One region of the Vibrio tapetis subsp. tapetis genome, then DNA from elsewhere that is predicted to be linked to it. Evidence: predicted binding sites of a transcription regulator. Region 1 holds the regulator's gene; each other region holds the start of a gene.

Region 1 (7,810 bases):
AGCCGAATCAAAGCACTAGAAAAAATGGAACAAGTGCTTCCCGCTCAATTTGATAACCCGTTTAGCTTTGAATTCAAAGAACCATCGGCACTGCCGAATCCAATTCTGATGATGGATGAAGTATCGGCAGGCTATGACGACAACCTTATCCTAGAAAAAATTCGCTTAAACTTAGTACCAGGCAGTCGCATTGGCTTGCTTGGTCGTAATGGTGCAGGTAAATCGACCTTAATCAAATTACTTTCTGGAGAGCTGAACTCTCAATCTGGTGAATTCAACTACTCTCAAGGCGTAAAGATTGGCTACTTTGCTCAGCACCAATTAGAAACCTTGCACCCAGAAGAAACGCCGCTTCAACATATGATGCAAATTGCGCCGGGCAAAACCGAGCAGCAATTACGAGACTATTTGGGTAGCTTTGGCTTTCAAGGCGAAAAAGCGCTCGATAAAGTCGCCCCTTTTTCTGGTGGCGAAAAAGCGCGTTTAGTCTTGGCCTTAGTCGTGTGGCAAAAACCCAACCTGTTATTACTCGATGAACCAACCAACCACCTTGATCTTGATATGCGCCAAGCACTGACTTTTGCCTTGCAAACGTTTGAAGGCGCTATGGTCATCGTCAGTCACGACCGTTACTTATTGCGCGCCACTACCGATGAGCTTTACTTAGTCCACGATCGCCAAGTTGCGCCATTTGATGGTGACCTAAGCGACTATTACAAATGGCTAACTGAACAACAAAAAATTGAACGTAAAGAAGCGCAATCGACCCAACCAAGCAAAGACGGTGAAAACAGCGCCGCTTCTCGTAAAGAACAAAAACGCAAAGAAGCTGACTTTCGAAAAGTGACGGCACCAATTCGCAAAACGCTGACAAAACTTGAACAGAAAATGGATAAGCTCGGTACTATTTTGTCAGAAGCAGAACAAGATTTAGCCGACACCAGCCTGTACCAAGCTGAAAATAAAGCTAAACTTAATCAAGTATTGGCAAAACAAGCTTCCGCTAAGTCTGAACTAGAAGATGTGGAAATGGATTGGATGTCTGCCCAAGAAACCCTTGAGCAACTTGAAACGGAGTTCGCTAGCTAATGACACAACCGCAAGTCTCGATTTCACTCTCACTTGAACGCTTATGGCAATTCAGTTTGCAGTATTACAGTGTGCGAGAAGTGAAAGAGGCTTGCCTAGCGCTACAGAACCAATTTCATGGCAATGTTAACTTACTGCTGTTGTTCAAATGGCTTGATGAGCAGCAAGTTACCTTTGCCGAGCAAGACTGGCATAGCGTGCAAGAATACCTGGGTCGTTCTGAAACCCTATTACACAGTTTTCGTGAACTGCGTAAAAAGCTAAAATCCCACGTGCCCGGAACCGTTTATCGTGAATCGCTGCAATTTGAACTTCAACTAGAAAAACAACAGCAATCGGATTTAGTCGACTGCATCAATGGATTAGCGCTTAGCAAAAACTACGCCGAACCGCTTACCCTGCGCTATTGCAAACAGTTAGGTGCCGAGCATCTATACCAAGCTTTTGCCCCACCAACAGGCTTTGAAACGCTCAGAGCAAAAAACTAGTACTTATGATGACTTCATTCAAAGCGGCCACTGGCCTGCGTAATCCACACCTGCAAACCATTTTACCCCGAGTCATACGCCGCAAAGCGCTGTTTGCTCCTCATAACGAGAGGCTAACGCTGCCTGATGGTGATTTTGTTGATCTTGCTTGGAGTCTTGACACAACCTCTGAACTCGCTCAAAACAAACCCGTCTTTGTGCTATTCCACGGCCTAGAAGGCAGCTTTAACAGCCCTTACGCCAACGGATTAATGAATGCGTTTGCCAAACAAGGTTGGCTCTCTGTCATGATGCATTTTCGTGGTTGCAGTGGTGAGACAAACTTAAAGCCTCGCGCTTATCATTCAGGGGAAATTGAAGACGCTCGCTATTTTTTAACGCAGCTTGAGCAACGTTTCCCTCAGCAGAAAAAAGTCGCGGTAGGTATTTCTTTAGGTGCCAACATGTTAGTGAACTATTTAGCACACTATCACCTAAATCCGATTTTAGATGCCGCCACCATAGTATCGGCACCACTGTCTCTTGATTCATGCGCTAAACGCATCGAGCAAGGGTTTTCTAAGGTGTACCGCAACTACTTGTTAAGCTCGCTAAAACGTAATGCGTTAAAGAAACTGCCTTTGATCCAGCAAGTTTTACCTATCGAGCCTGAACAGATAGAGCAACTCAAGCGGTTAGAAGAATTTGACGATTTGATCACTTCCCAGTTACATGGTTTTGATAACGCTCAGCACTACTACCAACAATGCTCTGGCATCCGATGCTTAGATCAAATCAGCATTCCAACTCGGATCATCCACTCGAAAGACGACCCTTTCATGACTGAAGACGTGATCCCTAACTTTCCACTACCCGAGCATATAAACTACCACCTATTAGATCACGGTGGTCATGTCGGCTTTCTAACAGGCAGCCTCATAAAGCCAAGATTCTGGTTAGAAGAAACCTTACCTGAATATTATGAAGTACTAAAAGCGAGGTGCTAAAAGCTAAGTTAAGAGCTAAGTATCGTTTATACTTCGCACCTACTACTTTAGCTCTAGCTTTTTATACTTAGCTTTTAGTACTTAGTATTTCGCACTTCGCTTTTAGCACTTCACATTTAAGAGATATTTATGATCGTTCCATGGCAACAAATTGACCCTGATACATTGGAAAACCTAATCAAAGAGTTTGTACTAAGAGAAGGGACGGACTACGGCGAGAGCGAATTTAGCTTGGAACAAAAAGTCGACCACGTAAAGCAGCAACTCTCGAATGGCCAAGCCGTCGTGGTATTCTCTGAGCTGCATGAAACCGTGAATATTCAAGTAAAGCCACAGTACTAGATTCGGTTTATCGAAAGATTTTCCCTACACTGACTTAACCCTATGTTAAAATAGGCATAACAAGTACGTTACTCAAGACAAGGTCTGTCATGTCAGCAAAGCACCCAATCATTGCCGTAACCGGTTCATCTGGAGCGGGAACCACCACAACCTCTGAAGCTTTTCGCAAAATGTTCAATATGATGGACATCAAAGCCGCTAAGGTTGAAGGGGACAGCTTCCATCGCTTTACACGCCCAGAAATGGACATTGAAATTCGTAAAGCGAAAGAGCAAGGTCGTCATATTAGTTACTTTGGCCCACAAGCCAATGACTTTGCCGCTCTTGAGCAGTTTTTTCGACGTTATGGTGATGAAGGTACAGGCGAAGTTAGGCGCTACCTGCACTCATTTGATGAAGCCGTGCCCTACAATCAAATGCCAGGGACTTTTACCCCTTGGCAGGAATTGCCTGAAAACACCGACGTCATGTTTTATGAAGGGTTGCACGGGGGTGTGGTCGATGGAGACATCAATGTCTCTAAACACGTCGATTTCCTCATTGGCATGGTTCCGATTGTAAACCTAGAGTGGATTCAAAAATTTGTTCGAGATACTCGTGATCGAGGCCACTCTCGTGAAGCCGTAACCGACTCAATTGTTCGCTCTATGGATGACTACTTAAGCTACATTACGCCACAGTTTTCACGTACTCATATCAATTTTCAGCGAGTCCCTACAGTAGATACATCTAATCCATTGAACGCAAAAGGCATTCCGAGTTTAGATGAAAGTTTTGTTGTTATTCGATTGCGCGGCATGAAAAACGTAGACTTCCCATACCTACTATCAATGATTGAGGGGTCATTCATGTCCCGCCATAACACCCTTGTGGTACCCGGTGGCAAGATGAGCTTTGCCATGGAATTGATCGTTCAGCCTATGCTTGTCCAATTGATTGAAACAGGCAAGATCGGTTGATTTTCATACTCAGATGAAAATTCATGTTCAAGGCGTGATCATGTGCACATTTTTGCTTAGAAAATCACGGTTGTGGCACGATCAAAGTCAAGAAATCGTTTCCGAAACACGCTACTATTTGTTACCGAACACGAGATAGCTTGCAGCACGACATCTATCGCCCTATTCAAAACAACCAGTTTATAATCTGGCTCAGTTGATACGGAAGCTGCTGAGCAAGCCCTGCAGAGGAAGAGAGATATTATGGTTCTAGGTAAACCTCAAACCGATCCAACATTAGAGTGGTTCCTTTCACATTGTCATATTCATAAGTACCCATCAAAAAGTACTCTGATTCATGCTGGTGAAAAAGCCGAGACTCTGTACTACATTGTGAAAGGTTCTGTTGCCGTACTTATCAAGGATGAAGAAGGCAAAGAGATGATCTTGTCTTACCTTAACCAAGGCGACTTTATCGGTGAACTTGGTCTATTTGAAGAAGACCAAGAGCGTACCGCATGGGTACGTGCTAAATCCCCTTGTGAAGTAGCAGAGATTTCTTTCAAGAAATTCCGTCAACTGATTCAAGTTAACCCTGACATTCTTATGCGCCTTTCTGCGCAAATGGCAAGCCGTCTACAAACGACTAGCCAAAAAGTGGGTGACTTAGCATTCCTAGACGTGACTGGTCGTATTGCTCAAACGCTACTTAACCTAGCGAAACAACCTGACGCAATGACTCACCCAGACGGCATGCAAATCAAGATCACTCGTCAAGAGATTGGTCAGATTGTTGGCTGTTCACGTGAAACTGTTGGCCGTATCTTGAAGATGCTTGAAGAGCAGAACTTGATTTCAGCACACGGTAAAACAATTGTGGTTTACGGCACACGTTAATCCGTCGTATATATCGATGTAAATAAAAACCACCAACGGCAACGTTGGTGGTTTTTTTATGGGTTACGGGTTACGGGTTACGGGTTACGGGTTACGGGTTACGGCAGATTTTACTAATGCCTACCTCTTTGCAACTCCTTATCTTCTTCCTATAACCTGTAGAACGAAGTTCGTCCTGTTACCTATCTCCATCCGTACTTTCAAAGATTTTATCAGCAGAAGCCGCGACAAACCCTTGATACAAGTCGCCATCGGCCATTGGGTAGCGCTTAGCGAACTCATAGAAGCCACCAGGGATAGTCTCAGAGCCATTAATAAACTCAACAGAGACTTTATCAGCCATGGTTGAAGACTGCTCTAGCAACACCTCTGGAGAGCCCTTAACTTCACCACCCGACTCATTGATCGTGAAACCAGCATCACGAAGGTGTGTATTCACATCCGACACTTCCTCAAAGCGATTCAGCTGATTGACGCTAACCGTAAAGTGGTTCGCGCCAAACCCATGAGCGGCTAGCCAACCTGCGTATTCGCTTTCTTTTGCCAGCAATAGATAATCGTCGTGACTCAAAGACCAACTCGTACCCGAGTACAAGAAATCACTTGAAGCAAAATGATTAACATCCAGTTGATCCACCAGAGACTTCACAATGGCTTGCAACTGCTCAGAACATTCATTCACTTTTAATTCGCTAATGAAGACTTTTGGTTGCAGCGGGTCGGGGTGTTCGTAGTGACGGGCATAGAGTTTTTTACTGACAAACTCATACTCCCCTGCTTGCTCGTAACCTAAATCCAAAAACGGTTTAGCCAATGTATCAATCCGAATTGGATCAATCGCAAACGTACGCAGGGCAATGTGGTCATTGATTAAGGCTTGTTCTTCAGTCAGCAATTGATGGATAGTCTCTGCTGAAGGGCAAAGGCGTTGAATATAGTCTTGCCACAAAGATTGGAATAGCGCATCGGGGGTCATAACAGTTCCTTGTTGTCACGGTGGAGGGCTAAAGGCGAAGTTCTAAAAGCCAAGTGCTAAAAGCTAAGTGCTAAGTATTCACTGCGTTTACTGCTAGAAACGAGGCCGCTTCGCTACGATAAGAGCAAAAGAAACGGCAAAAGCTTTACCTTCTTTTGCTCTTATCGTTTCTAGTTTCTAGTAAGCAAAGCGCATTCTGTAATCGAGTAAGCGCAGCGAATTCTCTACTCTGCTCTAAATCTTCAGGCCTGGGCTCAGGGTTTCGGGCAGCAAGGGCTCTGCGCCTTCCATTGAGGCCATTGGGTAAGCACAGTAATCGGCTGCGTAGAACGCACTTGGTCTTAAGTTTCCTGAAGCACCAGGGCCTCCGAATGGTGCGTCGCCGCTTGCTCCGGTTAGTTGGCGATTGCGATTTACAATGCCAGCTCGAATATGGTCAACAAAGTAATCCCATTCACTATCTTCGGTAGAGATTAACCCTGCAGATAAGCCGAATCGAGTGTCGTTTGCCATCTCGACCGCTTGGTCCAACGTGCTATAACGTACAACTTGTAGCAAGGGGCCAAAATATTCTTCGTCTGGCAACTCAGCAACCGAACTAACATCAATAATACCGGGCGTCACAAATGCCGCTTTCAGGGGTTTGGCCTCCAGGAGACTTTCCCCGCCTAACGACTGTAAATGACTTTGGGCCGACAAGATAACTTGTGCCGCTTGCAAAGACACTTGGCTGCCCATAAATGGCGCTGGCTCAGCAAATGGTTCGTCTACAATAATCTCTTTAGTGGCTTCTACTAACTTCACCAATAGCGCATCACCGCTTTCGCCGTGTGGGACGTACAAGCGACGAGCGCAAGTACAACGTTGCCCTGCACTAATAAACGCGGACTGAATAATGGTATAAACCGCCGCATCTAAGTCACCAAAATGCTCAGAAATAACCATCGGATTATTGCCGCCCATTTCTAGTGCCAGCATTTTGTCTGGTTGACCTGCAAACTGTTTATGCAGGATGTGACCAGTGTTAGCACTGCCCGTAAACAACACACCATCAATGCCTTTGTGGCTTGCAAGCGCTATCCCGGTTTCTTTAGCACCTTGAACTAAGTTAATCACTCCATCTGGTAGGCCAGCTTGTTGCCAAAGTTTCATGACAATTTCAGCCACCATAGGCGTTTGCTCTGAAGGCTTAAACACCACGGTATTCCCCGCAAGCAATGCAGGAACAATATGGCCATTAGGTAAATGTGCAGGAAAGTTGTATGGTCCAAACACGGCCATCACGCCAAGAGGACGATGACGAAGTACGACATCATTACCGGCTACTTGCTTACGCGCCTCACCAGTGCGTTCATGATAAGCGCGGATTGAAATGGCAATTTTCCCCACCATCGCCCCCGCTTCAGTGCGAGTTTCCCATAATGGTTTACCTGTTTCTTGAGCTATCGCTGTCGCAATTTGCTCACTGTGTTCTTTTACCTTTTCACCGAAAGCTTGCACCACCGCTTCACGCTCAGCAAAAGAGAATTTCTTCCAGCTTAAAAAAGCAGCTCGGGCAGATTGAACCGCCAGATCGACTTGTTCAGGGCGTGCTGCTTTTCCTTGCCACACGACCTTATCATTGTACGGGCTAATTGAATTTAAAAGCTCTCCCGTGCCTTCTTGCCATTCTCCGTTGATCCACTGAGTCATGATGTGTCCTTACTGTTTTACTAATTTACTGAGGAAGTAAACGAACGTATTCGCCTTCGGCAACATTCAACGCTTGCGCGACGTCTTGGCTTAAAATGACGCTTTCACTTTCTAAATCAAACGCTGCTTTTGCTGCGGTTGCTCTGAAATGCTCAAATGATGTATTTGCGATTAGGAAATCTTTACTGCTCGAATGTTCGCTGATCACGACCTTGCCTCGGTAGGAATGCTTCACCGACTCGATATTGCGCAGATCACACTCAACCGTTGGGCCAGCGTCAAAAATATCAACATAACCTCTGCAGCTAAACCCTTCATTCTCGAGCAAGCGTAAAGCAGGGCGAGTGTTGTCATGCACCTTACCGATGACAGCCTGCGCTTCTTTGCTCAGCAAGTTAACGT
Region 2 (7,810 bases), 1.8 Mb from region 1:
ATCATGTATGACAGGCAAAACAATGCCACGTCGTTAGGTGTGATTAAGGACGAACAGCTTAATGATGCATTTCTTTCGATTTGGTTGTCACCAAATACTCAATACCTAAAACACAGAAACCAATTGTTAGGGAAAAAGCGTTAGAACGCAGAGTTACTCTGAAATAGACAGTTTTCTTTGTAGGTCTTGCTCTACGATTTTTAATGCACTTAGTGCGGTTTGAGGGTCGACTTCATTATTTTCAAATAAGTAGATCAGATCGACGGCTAATTTAATATCGTCTGGTGCATGTTCTAAGCTGTTTGTGGTGTTTTTACTCATTTATTGATTTCGCTCTCTGTAGTGGATTCGATTTTCTAAGCTTACTTTAGCCTGCTGGCAACGAGCAAGGCGCTGTTCTGCGGTCATTAAGACATTCTGAATTTGTCGCTGTAAGTAGGCAGGGGCTTGTTCCATCTCGGCTTGCTTGTTATGGACTTGCAGTTTGAGCCTTCGTTCCCACTCATTGTGTTGAGATAATTCTTGATACAGCTGGTTAATTGGTTTTCGGTAGTAGCTGCTGTGTTTTATTTCGTTACTACGGATAGAAACGGTTGATAGCTCACGAGTAATGGCTGCAATTTGTGCGACCATGTGCTCGGCTAGGAAGCTTGCTCGAGTTTTCGTTAAGTTCTCTTTATTCAGTGCTTCAAAAGTGGCTCGTGCTTCGTCAATACACGGGCTAAGCAATGTTGAACCGCCATGAAATAGTTGCTCATCAAACAGTGGCTTGTGGTGTTCGCCGCGTTGCGCATCAAGTTTTTTTGCTTGAAGATCTAAATCATTTAAATGTTGTTCAAAAGAAGATAAACGGCTCATAAGGTGGTAAACCATTCGTCAGGAAACCATACATCGACAAACCAGGCATCAAACGCGAGCTTACCCGCCAATATGACCACGACAGTGACAAATACTGGGCGAATAAAGGTAGCACCGAATTTTATCGCAGAGTGAGCACCAACATAAGCACCGGCCATGAGACAAACGCCCATCGTTAAACCAAGCACCCAGTTGATGTGCCCAAGAAAAGCAAAGGTCACCAATGAGGTTAAATTACTGGTAAAGTTCATTGCTTTCGATAAACCGGAGGCCAGTAAAATATTGATTTTGTACAGTGCCATGCTACTTACTGTCCAAAATGCGCCGGTACCGGGTCCGGCAACACCATCATAAAAACCCAAGCTAAATCCCTGGATCGTTTGCTTGCGATCCAGCTTCGGGCACGCTGTCGGTAAGACATTGCCTGCGTTGGGAGGGGATTTATGCCAAATGGTATAAAGCGCGGCTAAAAGAATGATCAGTGGTAGGGCTTTTTCGAGCCAATCGGTACTGATGGCATCAACCGCTAATGTGCCAATAGTCGCGCCTATAAACGTAGCGACGAAAGCCTTGTACCAGAACTTAGGTTGAAATAAGCGTTTACGGTAATACGTAAATGCCGCAGTCGATGAAGCAAAAGTTGCGGCTAGCTTGTTGGTTCCTAAAGCGACATGCGGAGGAAGGCCTAATGAAAGTAGAGCTGGAACGGTTAGCATACCGCCACCTCCGGCAACGGCATCAATAAATCCAGCAAGAAAGGCAACCAGCGCGAGTAATGCCAAGGTTGTTGGTTCAAGTAATTCCATATTTATTGTTCTTAGTATTCGATATTACGTTTGAAAGGAGGAAGCGAGTCTAATAAGGACTTTCCGTAGCGTTTAGTGACAATACGCCTATCTAATAGCACGACTCTACCAGAATCTCTTTCTTTACGCAGCAATCGACCTACAGATTGAATCAGTTTCTTACTGGCGTCTGGCACTGATATTTGCAAAAAAGCGTTACCGCCTCTGCTTTCAATGTATTCTGCGTGGGCTTCTTCTACTGGTGAGGTTGGCACGGCGAAGGGGATTTTGGTAATGATTAAGTTCTCCAATAACTCACCCGGAAGGTCAAGCCCTTCAGAAAAGCTGCTGGTACCAAATAGCACACTCGTTTTTTGCTTTTCGCACAGTTTTGCGTGTTTGCCTAAAATTTCTGTTCTGGAAGCTTCACCTTGCATCTGCAGATTCCAGTTTTTAGATGTGTTTGTTTTTTCAAGCGTAGCGGCGACTTGCCTCATCTGCCAGTAGGAAGCGAATAGAACTAGGTTCGCTTTATTTTCAACAATAATCTCTGGCATCTTTTCTGCCAACACGTCGCTGTATTCCGGAGACGACGGCTCGCACTTAATTCGAGGAATATAAAGCTCAGCTTGATTTTGATAGTCGAAAGGTGACGCCAACGCTAAAAACTGAGTACCGTCTTCTGCTTTATCGCTTATGCCTGCTTGACGACAAAAATAGCTAAACGAATTCAATGCGCGGATTGTTGCAGACGCTAAAATTGCGCCGTTGCATCGGCTCCATATTGTTTGGTCTAACTTCCAACCTACTTCTAATGGGGACACCGAAACCACAAAATCGCCTTCGCGTTCATCACTGATGGACAACCAACGAGCGAGTGGGGCGCCTTTTTCGCGAATTGGCTCGGCCATTAAATGCCAAACCTTCGCGAGATTTTCTAATCGATTGATGAAAAAACCGGCTTCCGCTAGTGCGGGTTCTGCCAGCCTAGTAGCGAGTTCACCATCTTTAACGCGCTCGCTAATGAGATCGGCTATCTTACCCATGGCCTGTGATGCTTTGGCGGATATCTTTTTCAGTTCTTTTGACTCCAACTCCAACCATTCTGGCAGTTCACCATTCTCGAATCGCAGTGTTTTTTCCTTGAATGCTGCAGGATCGATTTGTTTGGCCAATTGGTTTAGCGATGGAATCAGTAGTTGAATCGACTCTTGGAGCTCATTTCTAAAGCGAGAAACACGTTTGTCGTCGGCAAGGCTTGCAAGCTTGGCCGATACTTGAGTGAGCTTTTCTAACCAACTTGCCGCCCCTTTTAGACTTGCCGCCGCGGACGAATGGTCTCGAGCCACGGTTGGCAGGTGATGGGCTTCATCAAAGATAAAGATGGTTTGTTCAGGCTCGGGCAAGATGACACCGCCACCGAGATCCGCATCTGCCATCACCAAACTGTGATTAGCAATGATCACATCAGATTTATCGAGATGCGTCCGCGCTTTTTGAAACGGACAGTTACGATGGGTGGGTAAGCTATTATTGCAACTGTGCTTGTCGCTGACGATGGAGTGCCAAATGGAATCAGGTACGGTTGAAGGCCAGCTATCTCGCTCCCCGTCCCACTTGTTTTCATTAAAAGCCTTATAAAGGCGTGCCAGTAGTTCGATGTCTTTTGTGCTTGGCTTTTTATCAAACATGGCCAATTGCTCTGAACCTTGTTGACCACTAGCCGCTGCCAGTTTCTCTGCGCAACAATAGCGCTGCCTACCTTTTGCAATAGTAAAAGAAAATGGCTTGTCCGAGATTCGTCTATAGAGAGGAAGGTCTTTACTAATTAGCTGTTCTTGCAGCGCAACAGTGGCAGTAGAAATCACTACTTTTTTATTGCTATGTAAAGCAACAGGGATAGCGCTCATTAAATAAGCCATAGACTTACCAATACCCGTACCGGCTTCCGCAACCATAATGCGGTTGGTCTTGTGATATTGACCCGCTAAGGTTCGAGCTATTTCTGCTACAAGATAATTCTGTGCTCGGCGAGGAACAAAGTTTTCAAGTTGATGTTGAAGGTTCTGGTAGCTTTCACGGATGGATTTCTGAATGTTTGGATTAAGCATTTTCGTTCTCTATATTTGACGCCGCTATTGTACCACATTGCCAAAAAATCGCTGATAAACGGGAATTTACCTTATTTATTAGGTAAATCTAGATCTCAATCACAAAAAAAACTGAACCTTACCGAGGGGGTTTTGTAGTCACTAATTAACAGGTTTTATATGTTGAAATTATAATATGAGCGGAAGTTAATTCTAAAATTAACTTCCGCAATCGTTATTATTAAATTTTTATCCTGAAAAAATAAAAATAACAGGTATTATTTTTTTTAGAGATTTTGATGTGATTTTGCTCTAAATTTTATTTGTATCATTGTAAGTTGTTGATTTTTAATGGTTGATGTTTTTTTATTTTGTTTTTTTAGTCATTTGACAGGGAGGAGAATATTTTGCAATCTAGACCTCGAGATTTTTAGGAGCGGTTTGATTGGTTTTCTAGTCGAATTGACTCCACACAAAACAAAAAGGGAACCGAAACGGAATTCCCATTCTAAGAAAAGGCAGTGGATTATTATGAAAAAGACTCTAGTAGCTCTAGCAGTTATGGTTGCAGCTGGTTCTGCAAACGCAGGCATCGAACTTTATAACAAAGACGGTGTTACAGTGAATGTAAAAAGTGACTTCGAAGTTCGTTATAAAAAAGGCACTAACGATGGTGATGAGCTAAAACAAGAAATCGATGATGCAGAATTTGGTTTCGATACTCGTTACGCAATGGACGATTCTACTCAAGTTGGCTTCTACATGGAATTCACTGGCGTAGAAAAAGATCGTGCTGCTTCTAAAGCTGGCGTTAAAAACGTTTATGTTGGTTTTTATAATGACCAATTTGGTTCGTTTAAAGTTGGTAAATTAGATACAGTTCTTGATGATGCAGGCGTTGGCTCTGATTACCTATTTGGTGTTAATTCTTTTGTTAAACAAATGGATTTCAACTCTGATGAAGCAATTCGTTATGACCTAGACAAAGGTAACTTCTACGCATCTTTTGCTCTTACTCAAGATAAGCACGAGACTAAACTACTGGGTAAAGATGGCCGTTATTTTGATTTGAAAGCAGGCTACCGTGTAGCTGATTTTGATTTCACCGCATTTTTGGGTCAAGCTAAGTTTGAAAAAGGCGCTATTGCTGGTGTTAAAGAAACTTTAGGCGCTCTAGAAGGTGTTTATAAGGGTGTTGAAAATGTAACTCTAGAAGCTGGTTACTACATGGCTAAAACATCGCCTAAAACTGGTTCTGACAAAACAGACAACACTATGGCTTTAGCAGCTGACTATACAATGAACGCATGGAAATTTGCTACAGGCTTTAGTGTAACTAACTATGATGATTCTTCTAAAGATAAGCTAAACAAGTGGTTCTTGAATGCTGGTTACACAATTGCTCCTTCTACTACAACGTACGTAGAAATCGGTGGCAACAATGGTGACAAGCAAGAAGTTGGTTACGGTGTAGGTATTAAAGCATCTTTCTAAGTTTAGCTAGAAACTGTTAGACTCTAAAGCCACCTTTATGGTGGCTTTTTCATATGTGGAGTTAAAAGATCTTGGTGACTAGTCGTCATGTTAGTGACAAACAAATACATATTTTATGACATCGGTTTGGAGAGTTTATGTGTAGCAAAAAAGTGTTTATTAAATCTATTACCACGTTGAGTTTGATGTGGGCTTCAACGGTTCTAGCTGCTGATATTATTCCCGAGAAGGGTGTTAGTCTGTTGATGGTTAATGGCTCAGAAGATGTTAGTAAAATGAAGCCAAGCGCTTTGAAGTCGGGGCAAAACCAAATCGTAGTTGAAATGGATAAAAATATCGGAAAGGGGAGTTCGAACGGCCAGTTTACTTCCGCCCCTTTTGTCATTACGTTTGAAGCCGGTTCGGATGATATAAAAATTAACCACCCTAAAGTGCACAGCATTCAGCACGCTGAGCAAGTATTTAAAAATGAGCCTAAATGGCGCCTAACTTCAGCTGGGAAATCAATTGATTACAAGAGTAATGAATTGAAAGGTAAAAAAGGCTTCATGCCATACTCAGATATGGATGAACTGGTTAAAGAATACAACCAACAAAACGGCATTTATGTTGGCCCTGCAGCCATAACGGTTGCTGCCGCGAGTCAAGTTGAGCCTGCTGTTAAGAGTGCTAAAGCGACACCTAAACAACAAAAACCATCACAAGCTGTAGCTCATCCGCAAGCCTTAGAGCAGATGCAAGCTTGGTATTTAAAAGCGTCAAAAGAAGATCGTAAAGAATTCCGAAAGTGGATGGTAGATCAAGACTGATCCAATTATGTTTTCTAGAAACTAGAAACTAGAAACTAGAAACTAGAAACTAGAAACTATAAGAGCGAAAGCCTGATATATTGGGATTTCGCTTTTTTTATAGTAGCGAAGCGGTCTAGTTTCTCGTAAGGAGCTTGCGACTGATCTAGTCAAATTGCTTATTTTCAATCCGCAATCGTTTGCTATAGTTATCCTTATTGATGCCAATAAACTGGCAAGCTACAATCTCGAACCCGAATTGTCCCTCATATAAGACTGTGTAAATATGAAATTCCCTGGCCAACGTAAATCGAAACATTATTTTCCAGTTCACGCTCGTGATCCGCTGGTAAGCCAAGCTCAAGTCAGTAAGAAAATGTCGCGCATCCATGTTGTTGGTATCGATCAGACTTTGGTGGATATCGAAGCTAAAGTAACGGATGAATTCATTGAGAAATTTGGTTTGAGCAAGGGACATTCGCTCGTAATTGATGACCAAACCGCAGAGCAGTTGTATTGCGAACTAAAATCTCAGGGATTAGTGACCAATGAATACGCTGGTGGCACAATTGGTAATACATTGCACAACTATTCGGTATTAGCCGACGATAAATCTATTTTACTTGGAGTGATGAGCCAAGATATCCAAATAGGCAGCTACGGTTACCGTTACCTATGTAACACATCAAGTCGTATGGATCTTAATCATCTTCAAGGGGTTGATGGCGCAATTGGACGCTGCTTTGCCTTGATCAGTGAAGACGGTGAACGTACTTTTGCGATAAGCGAAGGTCAAATGAACCAACTTCAACCAGAAAGTATTCCTGAATCTGTATTTAAAAATGCTTCTGCTCTTGTTTTAACTGCGTATTTGGTGCGTTGTAAGCCTGGTGATCCAATGCCAGAAGCTACAATGAAAGCCATAGAGTATGCAAAGCAATATGACGTACCTGTAGTATTAACGTTGGGTACAAAGTATGTCATTCAAGACGACCCTGAGTATTGGCAAGCATTTTTGCGTGACCATGTTTCTGTCGTTGCAATGAATGAAGATGAAGCAGAAGCGTTGACTGGCGAAAGCGATCCATTGCTTGCATCAGACAAAGCATTAGAGTGGGTTGATTTGGTTCTTTGTACTGCAGGCCCCGTTGGTCTATACATGGCTGGTTATACAGAAGAGAGCATGAAGCGCCAAACTTCGCTTCCTTTGTTACCTGGTGCTATTGCAGAATTTAATCAGTACGAGTTTAGTCGCCCTGTAAAAAAAGCGTCGAGTGAAAATCCGGTAAAAGTATATTCACACATCGCTCCATATATGGGTGGGCCTGAGAAAATAAAGAACACTAATGGTGCTGGTGACGCTGCACTCTCTGCATTGCTGCATGATATGTCGGCTAATCGTTACCATAAAAATAATGTTCCCAACTCGAGTAAACACCAAATTCCATTTTTGACGTACTCGTCATTTTCGCAAGTATGTAAGTACTCGAATCGTGCGAGTTACGAAGTGTTGGTTCAGCATTCACCTCGACTTTCGCGTGGATTACCAGAGCGTGAAGACAGCTTAGAAGAAGCGTATTGGGATCGATAAATATATAATTGAGGCGTTATTCATAATATAACGCTTTAATGTTCCAATAAAAAAGAGCGCATTAAGCGCTCTTTTTATTTATGTTTTTAACTAAACGTTAATTCTTAAAGAAGAAAATCTTCTAAAGAGCGACCTGCATCTAATTGCTCTTGAATAGCAGAAGGAGTACGGCCTTGACCCGTCCAAGTTTTCTCTTCGCCGTTT
Region 3 (7,810 bases), 1.5 Mb from region 1:
ATCAAGCGTACGCGAAGAGTTAGAGCTTGTTATGGGCGCTTGCCCTGAGTTCGATCTAGAGTTGTTCTTAGCGGGTGAATTGACTCCGGTGTATTTCGGTACAGCTCTTGGTAACTTCGGCGTAGACCATATGTTAGACGGTCTAACTAAATGGGCGCCTGGTCCACAAACGCGTAAAGCGAATCAACGTGATGTAACTGCAACAGAAGAGAAGTTCTCTGGTTTCGTCTTTAAAATTCAAGCAAACATGGATCCTAAACACCGTGACCGTATTGCCTTTATGCGTATTGTATCAGGCACGTACAATCAAGGCATGAAGATGAACCACGTTCGTACTGGCAAGAATGTCAGCATCTCGGACGCAGTAACCTTTATGGCTGGTGACCGTTCTCGTGCTGAGCAAGCATTTGCGGGTGACATTATAGGTTTGCATAACCACGGCACCATTCAAATTGGTGACACCTTTACTCAAGGTGAAAACCTGAAGTTTGCCGGCATCCCTAACTTTGCGCCAGAATTGTTCCGCCGCATTCGTTTAAAAGATCCGCTAAAGCAAAAGCAGCTGCTTAAAGGCTTGGTGCAACTTTCTGAAGAAGGCGCGGTACAGGTATTCCGTCCGCTGCAAAACAACGACCTTATTGTGGGTGCGGTTGGTGTGCTTCAGTTTGATGTGGTTGTGGCTCGTTTGAAGTCTGAATATAACGTCGAGGCGATTTACGAAGGCATTAACGTTGCTACAGCTCGTTGGGTCGAATGTGATGACGTGAAAATGTTAGAAGAGTTTAAACGTAAGAACCAAACCAACTTAGCATTGGATGGTGGTGATAACCTTTCTTACGTTGCACCGACCATGGTGAATCTAAACTTAGCGAAAGAGCGTTTCCCTGATGTTGAGTTCCGAGCCACTCGTGAGCACTAATAAAGACAGGTAAACTTAACTTAAGCTATGATTAACGCCTATTGATTCGTCAATGGGCGTTTTTTTTGGATGAAAAGGCTAGGGGGGAAGTGCTAAAAGCTAAGTGCTAAAAGCGAAGTACTAAAAGCGAAGTACTAAAAGCGAAGTATTAAGAGCGAAGTATTAAGAGCGAAGTGGTGTGGAGGGAGGGGTGATGAGCAGTTGGTTTAAGAAGTGGTTGAAGCGGTATGATGAGTGGTGTGAGTCTATGGGGCTGACACCAGAAAACAAGCGCTCTTGTGTTCCATATAGAGCCGATCCTGCGAGTGCTAAGGATAACGCCAGAGATAAAGTGCCTGATGAGCAGTGAGTTTCCGTTGTTCGATACACATTGCCATTTGGACTTTGAGAGGCTAGGGGATCCCGCTCAAGTTTTATTGGACGCCAAGCTTGCTGGTGTTGAAAAAGTCATGGTGCCCAGTGTTGGTTTCTCTAACTGGCAAGCTGTTTCTGATTTATCCTGCCAGTTTGATAATGTTAGCTATGCCTTAGGTCTGCACCCTTATTTTAGTCACGATCATAAAGACGAACATTTATTACAGCTAGAACAGCGATTATCCCAAAAACAAGCCAGTTGCGTTGCGGTCGGTGAGTGTGGTTTAGATTTCGCAATTGCTGATCTTGATAAAACAAAACAGCTGCATCTATTTGAAAGCCAAATTGCGCTTGCGGCAGCACATCATCTGCCAATGGTTGTACATCAGAGAAAATCTCATCAAGAACTCATAAAACGTTTAAGAGCGAGCCAATTTACATGTGGCGGGGTGATTCATGGATTCAGCGGTAGCTTACAGCAAGCACACGACTGGATAGATTTGGGGTTTTCTATTGGTATCGGCGGTACTATTACCTACCCAAGAGCGAAAAAGACAAGAGATACCGTTAGCCGTTTACCACTCGATAGTGTGCTACTAGAAACCGATGCGCCAGACATGCCTATATTTGGCTACCAAGGTCAAGCTAATCATCCCAAAATGTTGCGCTTCGTGTTAAATGAATTTAACAATTTGAGAGCCGAATCAAAGCAAACGATTGCAGCGCAGATCTGGTTTAAAAGCAATAATCTCTTCTCAAAATGTGAATAAGTTCGATGTTCAATGTGAAAATGATCGAGCATACGTTTGCGTAGTGTGATTTTGGTCACATATATGGGTAATTGGAGGTAAAAAGTTACGCTGAAGTGTGACTCTAGCATTACTTTCTTATGTCATTGGCGCTTATAATTAGCTCGGATTTAATAAACCCCATTTTGTAACACGCCAATCAATAACTAATAAGGAAGTCATAAACTATGAGCCTGTTTATGAGCCTCGTCGGCATGGTCGTACTGATTTTAATTGCAGTACTACTGTCAGACAACCGCAAAGCTATTAATATCAGAACAGTGGCTGGCGCTTTTGCCATCCAATTTTTACTCGGTGCATTCGTTCTTTATGTACCTTGGGGTCGCGACCTTCTAGCAGGTTTTTCTGCTGGTGTTGCTAACGTTATCGACTACGGTAAAGACGGTACTGGTTTCCTTTTCGGAAGCTTAGTTAACTTCTCTGTAGACGGCATCGGCTTCATTTTTGCTTTCCAAGTACTACCAACATTGATTTTCTTCTCTGCACTTATCTCTGTACTTTACTACATTGGTGCAATGCAGATCGTAATCAAAGTTCTTGGTGGTGGTCTTCAAAAAGCACTTGGCACTTCTCGCGCCGAATCAATGTCTGCAGCAGCTAACATTTTCGTAGGTCAAACTGAAGCACCTCTAGTGGTTCGTCCGTTTGTTCCTAAGATGACTCAGTCTGAGCTATTCGCTGTTATGTGTGGTGGCCTTGCATCTGTTGCTGGTGGTGTACTAGCAGGTTATGCATCTATGGGTGTTCCACTAGAGTACTTGGTTGCAGCGTCATTCATGGCGGCACCTGGTGGTCTACTGTTTGCTAAAATCATCAAGCCTGAAACCGATACTCCAGATGAAAATCTAGGTAACGATATCGACGGCGGCGACGACAAACCTGCTAACGTTATTGACGCAGCAGCAGGCGGCGCAGCAGTTGGTCTTCAACTTGCTCTAAACGTTGGTGCAATGCTACTAGCATTCATCGGCCTTATCGCTCTAATCAACGGCATCCTTGGTGGTGTTGGCGGTTGGGTTGGTATGCCTGAACTAACTCTAGAAATGCTTCTAGGTTGGATCTTCGCACCTCTTGCGTTTGTTATCGGTGTTCCATGGGAAGAAGCAACTATTGCTGGTACTTTCATTGGTCAAAAAACCGTTGTTAACGAATTCGTAGCTTACTTGAACTTTGTTCCTTACGTGGGTGATAACGCTCAAATCGTAGCGGAAACAGGTAAAGTAATGTCTGAGAAGACGCAAGCAATTATCTCGTTCGCTCTATGTGGTTTCGCAAACCTTTCTTCTATTGCGATTCTACTAGGTGGTCTAGGTGGTATTGCTCCTAACCGTCGTCACGACATCGCTAAGATGGGTGTGAAAGCGGTAGCAGCTGGTACTCTATCTAACCTGATGGCAGCGACAATTGCTGGCTTCTTCCTATCTTTCTAATTGAATAGTTAGAATTATATAGACGCCACTTTATAAAAAACCTCGTAGCAAGAAATTGCTGCGGGTTTTTTTTGTTTTAGGGATGTGAAGTGCTAAAAGCGAAGTACTAAAAGCGAAGTACTAAAAGCGAAGTATGAAAGCGAAGTTTAGAGCTTAGAATTTAGAGCTTAGGACTTAGAGTTTAGGACTTAGTACTTCGTACTTCGTGTTTTTTTGAGATACAAACCGTTTGCGCCTTACATGGCACTACAGTTTTTGAAGGAATCACTATACTGTATATAACTATGGAAACTAGGGTACTCCGTGATGAACGAAGTAATCATTGCAACACTCGCTGGGTTTGCTGTTGGCATCCTGTTTTCAGTCATCAAGTTGCCAATACCGGCACCGCCCGTTCTCTCTGGAGTGATGGGAATTGTCGGGGTGTACTTAGGTGGCATTACTTATCAATGGATTATTGAGAAGTTTTTTAGCTGAAACTTACTCTTACAGGATGTAGGACTAAGAGCCAAGACAAGAGTATATTACTCCTTGGCGATCGGCGTTATATACACGTTAGACACAGCGGTCAAAAGCTGCTGTGCCATAGGCCAAACTGGTACTGTGCGGTGACAGGGATAGCAATTAGACCTTCAGATAGGTCTGAGTCTTCAAGGAACCAAGTCCGTTCATGTTGTGACAAAGTTGATCCCAAATAGTTTGGGCTAAATTTTTTACTAATTGAATATACTGATCGGAGATAGAAATGAGCGATTTAAAAGCAGCTGCTCTACGTGCGCTAAAATTGATGGATTTAACAACGCTAAATGACAACGACACTGACGAAAAAGTGATCGCACTTTGTCATGATGCGAAAACAGCGGTAGGCAACACAGCTGCAATCTGCATTTACCCTCGCTTTATTCCTATTGCGAAGAAAACTCTACGCGAGCAAGGCACACCAGAAGTGCGCATTGCGACAGTAACAAACTTCCCACACGGTAACGATGATATTGCTATCGCAGTTGCTGAAACTAAAGCTGCCGTTGCTTACGGCGCTGATGAAGTTGACGTGGTATTCCCTTACCGTGCACTGATGGCGGGTAATGAGGAAGTTGGCTTTGAACTGGTTAAACAGTGTAAAGCGGCGTGTGGCGATATTTTACTGAAAGTAATTATCGAAACAGGCGAATTGAAAGAAGAAGCATTGATCAAGAAAGCATCTCAAATCTGTATTGAGGCCGGCGCCAACTTCATCAAAACTTCGACTGGTAAAGTGCCAGAAAACGCAACGCCAGAATACGCACGCATGATGCTTGAAGTGATTCGCGATATGGGTGTAGCTAAAACAGTTGGCTTTAAGCCTGCTGGTGGCGTTCGTACTGCTGAAGATGCGGCGCTATACCTATCAATGGCTGATGAGCTGTTAGGTGCGGATTGGGCTGATAACATGCACTACCGTTTTGGTGCTTCAAGCCTACTAACAAGCCTGCTAAATACATTAGAAGTTTCAGACCAAGTAGCGGATCCAGCCGCTTACTAATTTGAAACTTACAAGGTGGGGTTAACAAACCCCATTTTGTCTCTCATACCCTACAATTAATATTCAGCCGATCGAGCTGAGGAGTAGCTAATGTCTTTAACACAAACATTTTTACCTCAAGAAATAATCCGCAAAAAACGTGATGGTGAAGTACTCACAAAAGAAGAAATTGATTTCTTTATCCAAGGTGTTGCAAAAGACACGGTGTCAGAAGGCCAAATCGCCGCCTTCGCAATGACCATCTTTTTTAATGAAATGACCATGCCAGAACGAATAGCACTGACTTGTGCAATGCGTGATTCAGGTATGGTTATTGATTGGAGCCACATGAATTTTGATGGCCCAATTGTTGACAAACATTCAACCGGTGGTGTTGGTGACGTAACTTCTTTAATGCTTGGCCCTATGGTGGCAGCATGTGGTGGTTTCGTTCCTATGATCTCTGGTCGTGGTCTTGGTCACACTGGCGGGACGTTAGATAAGCTAGAGTCAATTCCAGGTTATAACATCACGCCAAATAACGATAAGTTTGGTGCCGTAACCAAAGACGCTGGAGTGGCTATTATTGGTCAAACTGGCGACTTAGCCCCTGCAGATAAGCGTGTCTACGCGACTCGTGACATTACGGCAACCGTTGATAATATTTCACTGATCACGGCGTCTATTTTGTCTAAGAAACTGGCTGCGGGTTTAGATTCACTCGTGATGGACGTAAAAGTGGGTTCTGGCGCGTTTATGCCAACCTACGAAGCTTCAGAAGAGTTAGCAAAATCTATCGTGGCTGTTGCCAACGGTGCTGGCACTAAAACGACCGCAATTTTAACCGATATGAACCAAGTATTGGCCTCATCTGCAGGTAACGCAGTAGAAGTACGAGAAGCGGTTCAATTCCTAACTGGCGAATACCGAAACCCTCGCTTGTTAGAGATTACTTTGGCTTCTTGTGCCGAAATGCTAGTACTTGGAAAACTGGCAACAGATTCAGAAGATGCTCGCGATAAGCTCATGACTGTTTTAGATAACGGCAAAGCGGCGGAGTGTTTTGGCAAAATGGTTGCAGGCCTTGGCGGCCCTGCTGATTTTGTCGCAAATTACGATAATTATTTGGATAAAGCTGAGATCATTAAACCGGTATTTGCGAAACAAAGTGGTATTGTTTCAGCAATGGATACGCGTGCTATTGGTATGGCCGTTGTTGGTATGGGCGGTGGACGCCGTGTTGCCACAGACCGTATCGACTACGCAGTAGGTTTTGATGGCTTTATTCGTTTAGGTGAAGTCGCAGATGCGAATAAACCGTTAGCAATAATTCATGCTCGCACAGAAGAGCAGTGGCAAGAAGCAGCAAACGCACTGCAAGAAGCAATGACTGTGGGCGACACCCCTTATAACCCAACTCCAGATGTTTACCGTCAGATCCGTGCGGAAGACGTATAAAGTTTGGTGGAGAGAACGATGAAAAGAACATTTATATTAGTATTAGATTCCTTTGGTATTGGCGCGACAGCCGATGCGGTTAAATTTGGTGATGTAGGTGCAGATACACTTGGGCACATTGCAGAGCACTGTGCTAAAGGTTTAGCGGATAACGCTGATCGTAGTGGGCCACTCACACTGCCTAACTTGTCAAAAATGGGGTTAGGTCTGGCTTCAAAAGAGTCGACCGGTAGCTTCCCAGCAGGGCTAGACGAGAATGCTGAGATTATTGGTGCTTATGGCCATGCAGCTGAAATCTCTTCAGGCAAAGATACCCCATCGGGCCACTGGGAAATTGCAGGTGTGCCAGTTCTATTTGATTGGGGCTACTTTACTGAGAAAACGAACAGTTTCCCTCAAGAGCTGCTTGATCGTATCGTGAAACGTGCAAATCTACCGGGTTACCTAGGTAACTGTCATGCATCAGGAACACAAGTTCTTGATGATCTTGCCGAAGAGCACATGGCTTCTGGCAAGCCAATTTTTTATACTTCGGCTGATTCAGTATTCCAAATCGCCTGTCATGAAGAAACGTACGGTTTGCAAAATCTATTAGATCTTTGTCAGATTGTTCGTGAAGAATTAGAAGATTACAACATTGGCCGCGTTATCGCTCGTCCATTTGTTGGCAACAAAGTGGGTGAGTTTGCTCGTACCGGTAACCGTCGAGATCTCTCTGTTGAGCCGCCAGCAAAAACTGTGCTGTCTAAACTGGTTGAAGAGAAAAACGGTGAAGTGGTTTCTATCGGTAAGATTTCTGATATTTATGCGGGTTGTGGTATTACTCAGAAATTTAAAGCGACCGGTATTCCTGCGCTGTTTGAATCGACTTTAGAACAAATTAAAGTTGCAGGCGACAACACCATCGTTTTCACTAACTTTGTTGATTTCGATTCAGCTTATGGTCACCGTCGTGATGTAGCTGGTTACGCTGCGGCGCTTGAGTATTTCGATACGCGTTTGCCTGAAGTGTTAGAGTTGATGGAAGAAGAAGACGTATTAATTATGACCGCCGATCACGGTTGTGATCCGACTTGGCCGGGCAGCGATCATACTCGTGAGCACATCCCAGTCTTGGTTTACGGTAAGCAAGTACCTGCGGGTTCACTTGGCCTACGTGATACGTTTGCGGATATTGGCCAGAGTTTAGCAAGCTACTTTGGTACATCTGACATGGAATACGGCAAAAGCTTCCTATAAATTAGGTACGAAATCCTAAGTACTAAGCGCTAAGTGGCTTAGTACTTAGCTCCTCGAATTTAGAATTTTATTTTCAACAAGGACAACTTCAATGGCTACT

Evidence for each region. The regulator CRP, encoded in region 1, controls carbon source genes, mostly activating them, when cyclic AMP is high. The targets are predictions, from matches to a motif close to TGTGANNNNNNTCACA.
Region 2: the regulator CRP is predicted to act here: its motif matches at 4,034-4,049, upstream of dinG (ATP-dependent DNA helicase DinG).
Region 3: the regulator CRP is predicted to act here: its motif matches at 2,088-2,103, upstream of VTAP4600_RS07300 (NupC/NupG family nucleoside CNT transporter).

What each region holds. Positions count from the first base shown of each region.
Region 1 is NZ_LT960611.1:3,085,428-3,093,237, forward strand. Features, by position in the region: gene VTAP4600_RS13790 (ABC transporter ATP-binding protein) at 1-1,089, shown strand, start outside; gene VTAP4600_RS13795 (TIGR02444 family protein) at 1,089-1,577, shown strand; gene VTAP4600_RS13800 (hydrolase) at 1,586-2,563, shown strand; gene VTAP4600_RS13805 (YheU family protein) at 2,693-2,905, shown strand; gene VTAP4600_RS13810 (phosphoribulokinase) at 2,995-3,864, shown strand; gene crp (cAMP-activated global transcriptional regulator CRP) at 4,108-4,740, shown strand; gene VTAP4600_RS13820 (DUF1338 domain-containing protein) at 4,919-5,716, opposite strand; gene astD (succinylglutamate-semialdehyde dehydrogenase) at 5,951-7,408, opposite strand; gene astA (arginine N-succinyltransferase) at 7,434-7,810, opposite strand, start outside.
Region 2 is NZ_LT960611.1:1,138,904-1,146,713, reverse strand. Features, by position in the region: gene VTAP4600_RS05055 (chalcone isomerase family protein) at 1-144, shown strand, start outside; gene rsmS (pleiotropic regulatory protein RsmS) at 154-321, opposite strand; gene VTAP4600_RS05045 (primosomal replication protein) at 322-858, opposite strand; gene VTAP4600_RS05040 (sulfite exporter TauE/SafE family protein) at 855-1,664, opposite strand; gene dinG (ATP-dependent DNA helicase DinG) at 1,676-3,754, opposite strand; gene VTAP4600_RS05030 (porin) at 4,265-5,227, shown strand; gene VTAP4600_RS05025 (YccT family protein) at 5,365-6,036, shown strand; gene VTAP4600_RS05020 (inosine/guanosine kinase) at 6,302-7,606, shown strand; gene VTAP4600_RS05015 (H-NS family histone-like protein) at 7,711-7,810, opposite strand, start outside.
Region 3 is NZ_LT960611.1:1,625,740-1,633,549, reverse strand. Features, by position in the region: gene prfC (peptide chain release factor 3) at 1-919, shown strand, start outside; gene VTAP4600_RS25920 (DUF5363 family protein) at 1,113-1,268, shown strand; gene VTAP4600_RS07305 (TatD family hydrolase) at 1,258-2,043, shown strand; gene VTAP4600_RS07300 (NupC/NupG family nucleoside CNT transporter) at 2,250-3,512, shown strand; gene VTAP4600_RS07295 (XapX domain-containing protein) at 3,819-3,989, shown strand; gene deoC (deoxyribose-phosphate aldolase) at 4,258-5,034, shown strand; gene deoA (thymidine phosphorylase) at 5,125-6,471, shown strand; gene VTAP4600_RS07280 (phosphopentomutase) at 6,490-7,710, shown strand; gene deoD (purine-nucleoside phosphorylase) at 7,802-7,810, shown strand, end outside.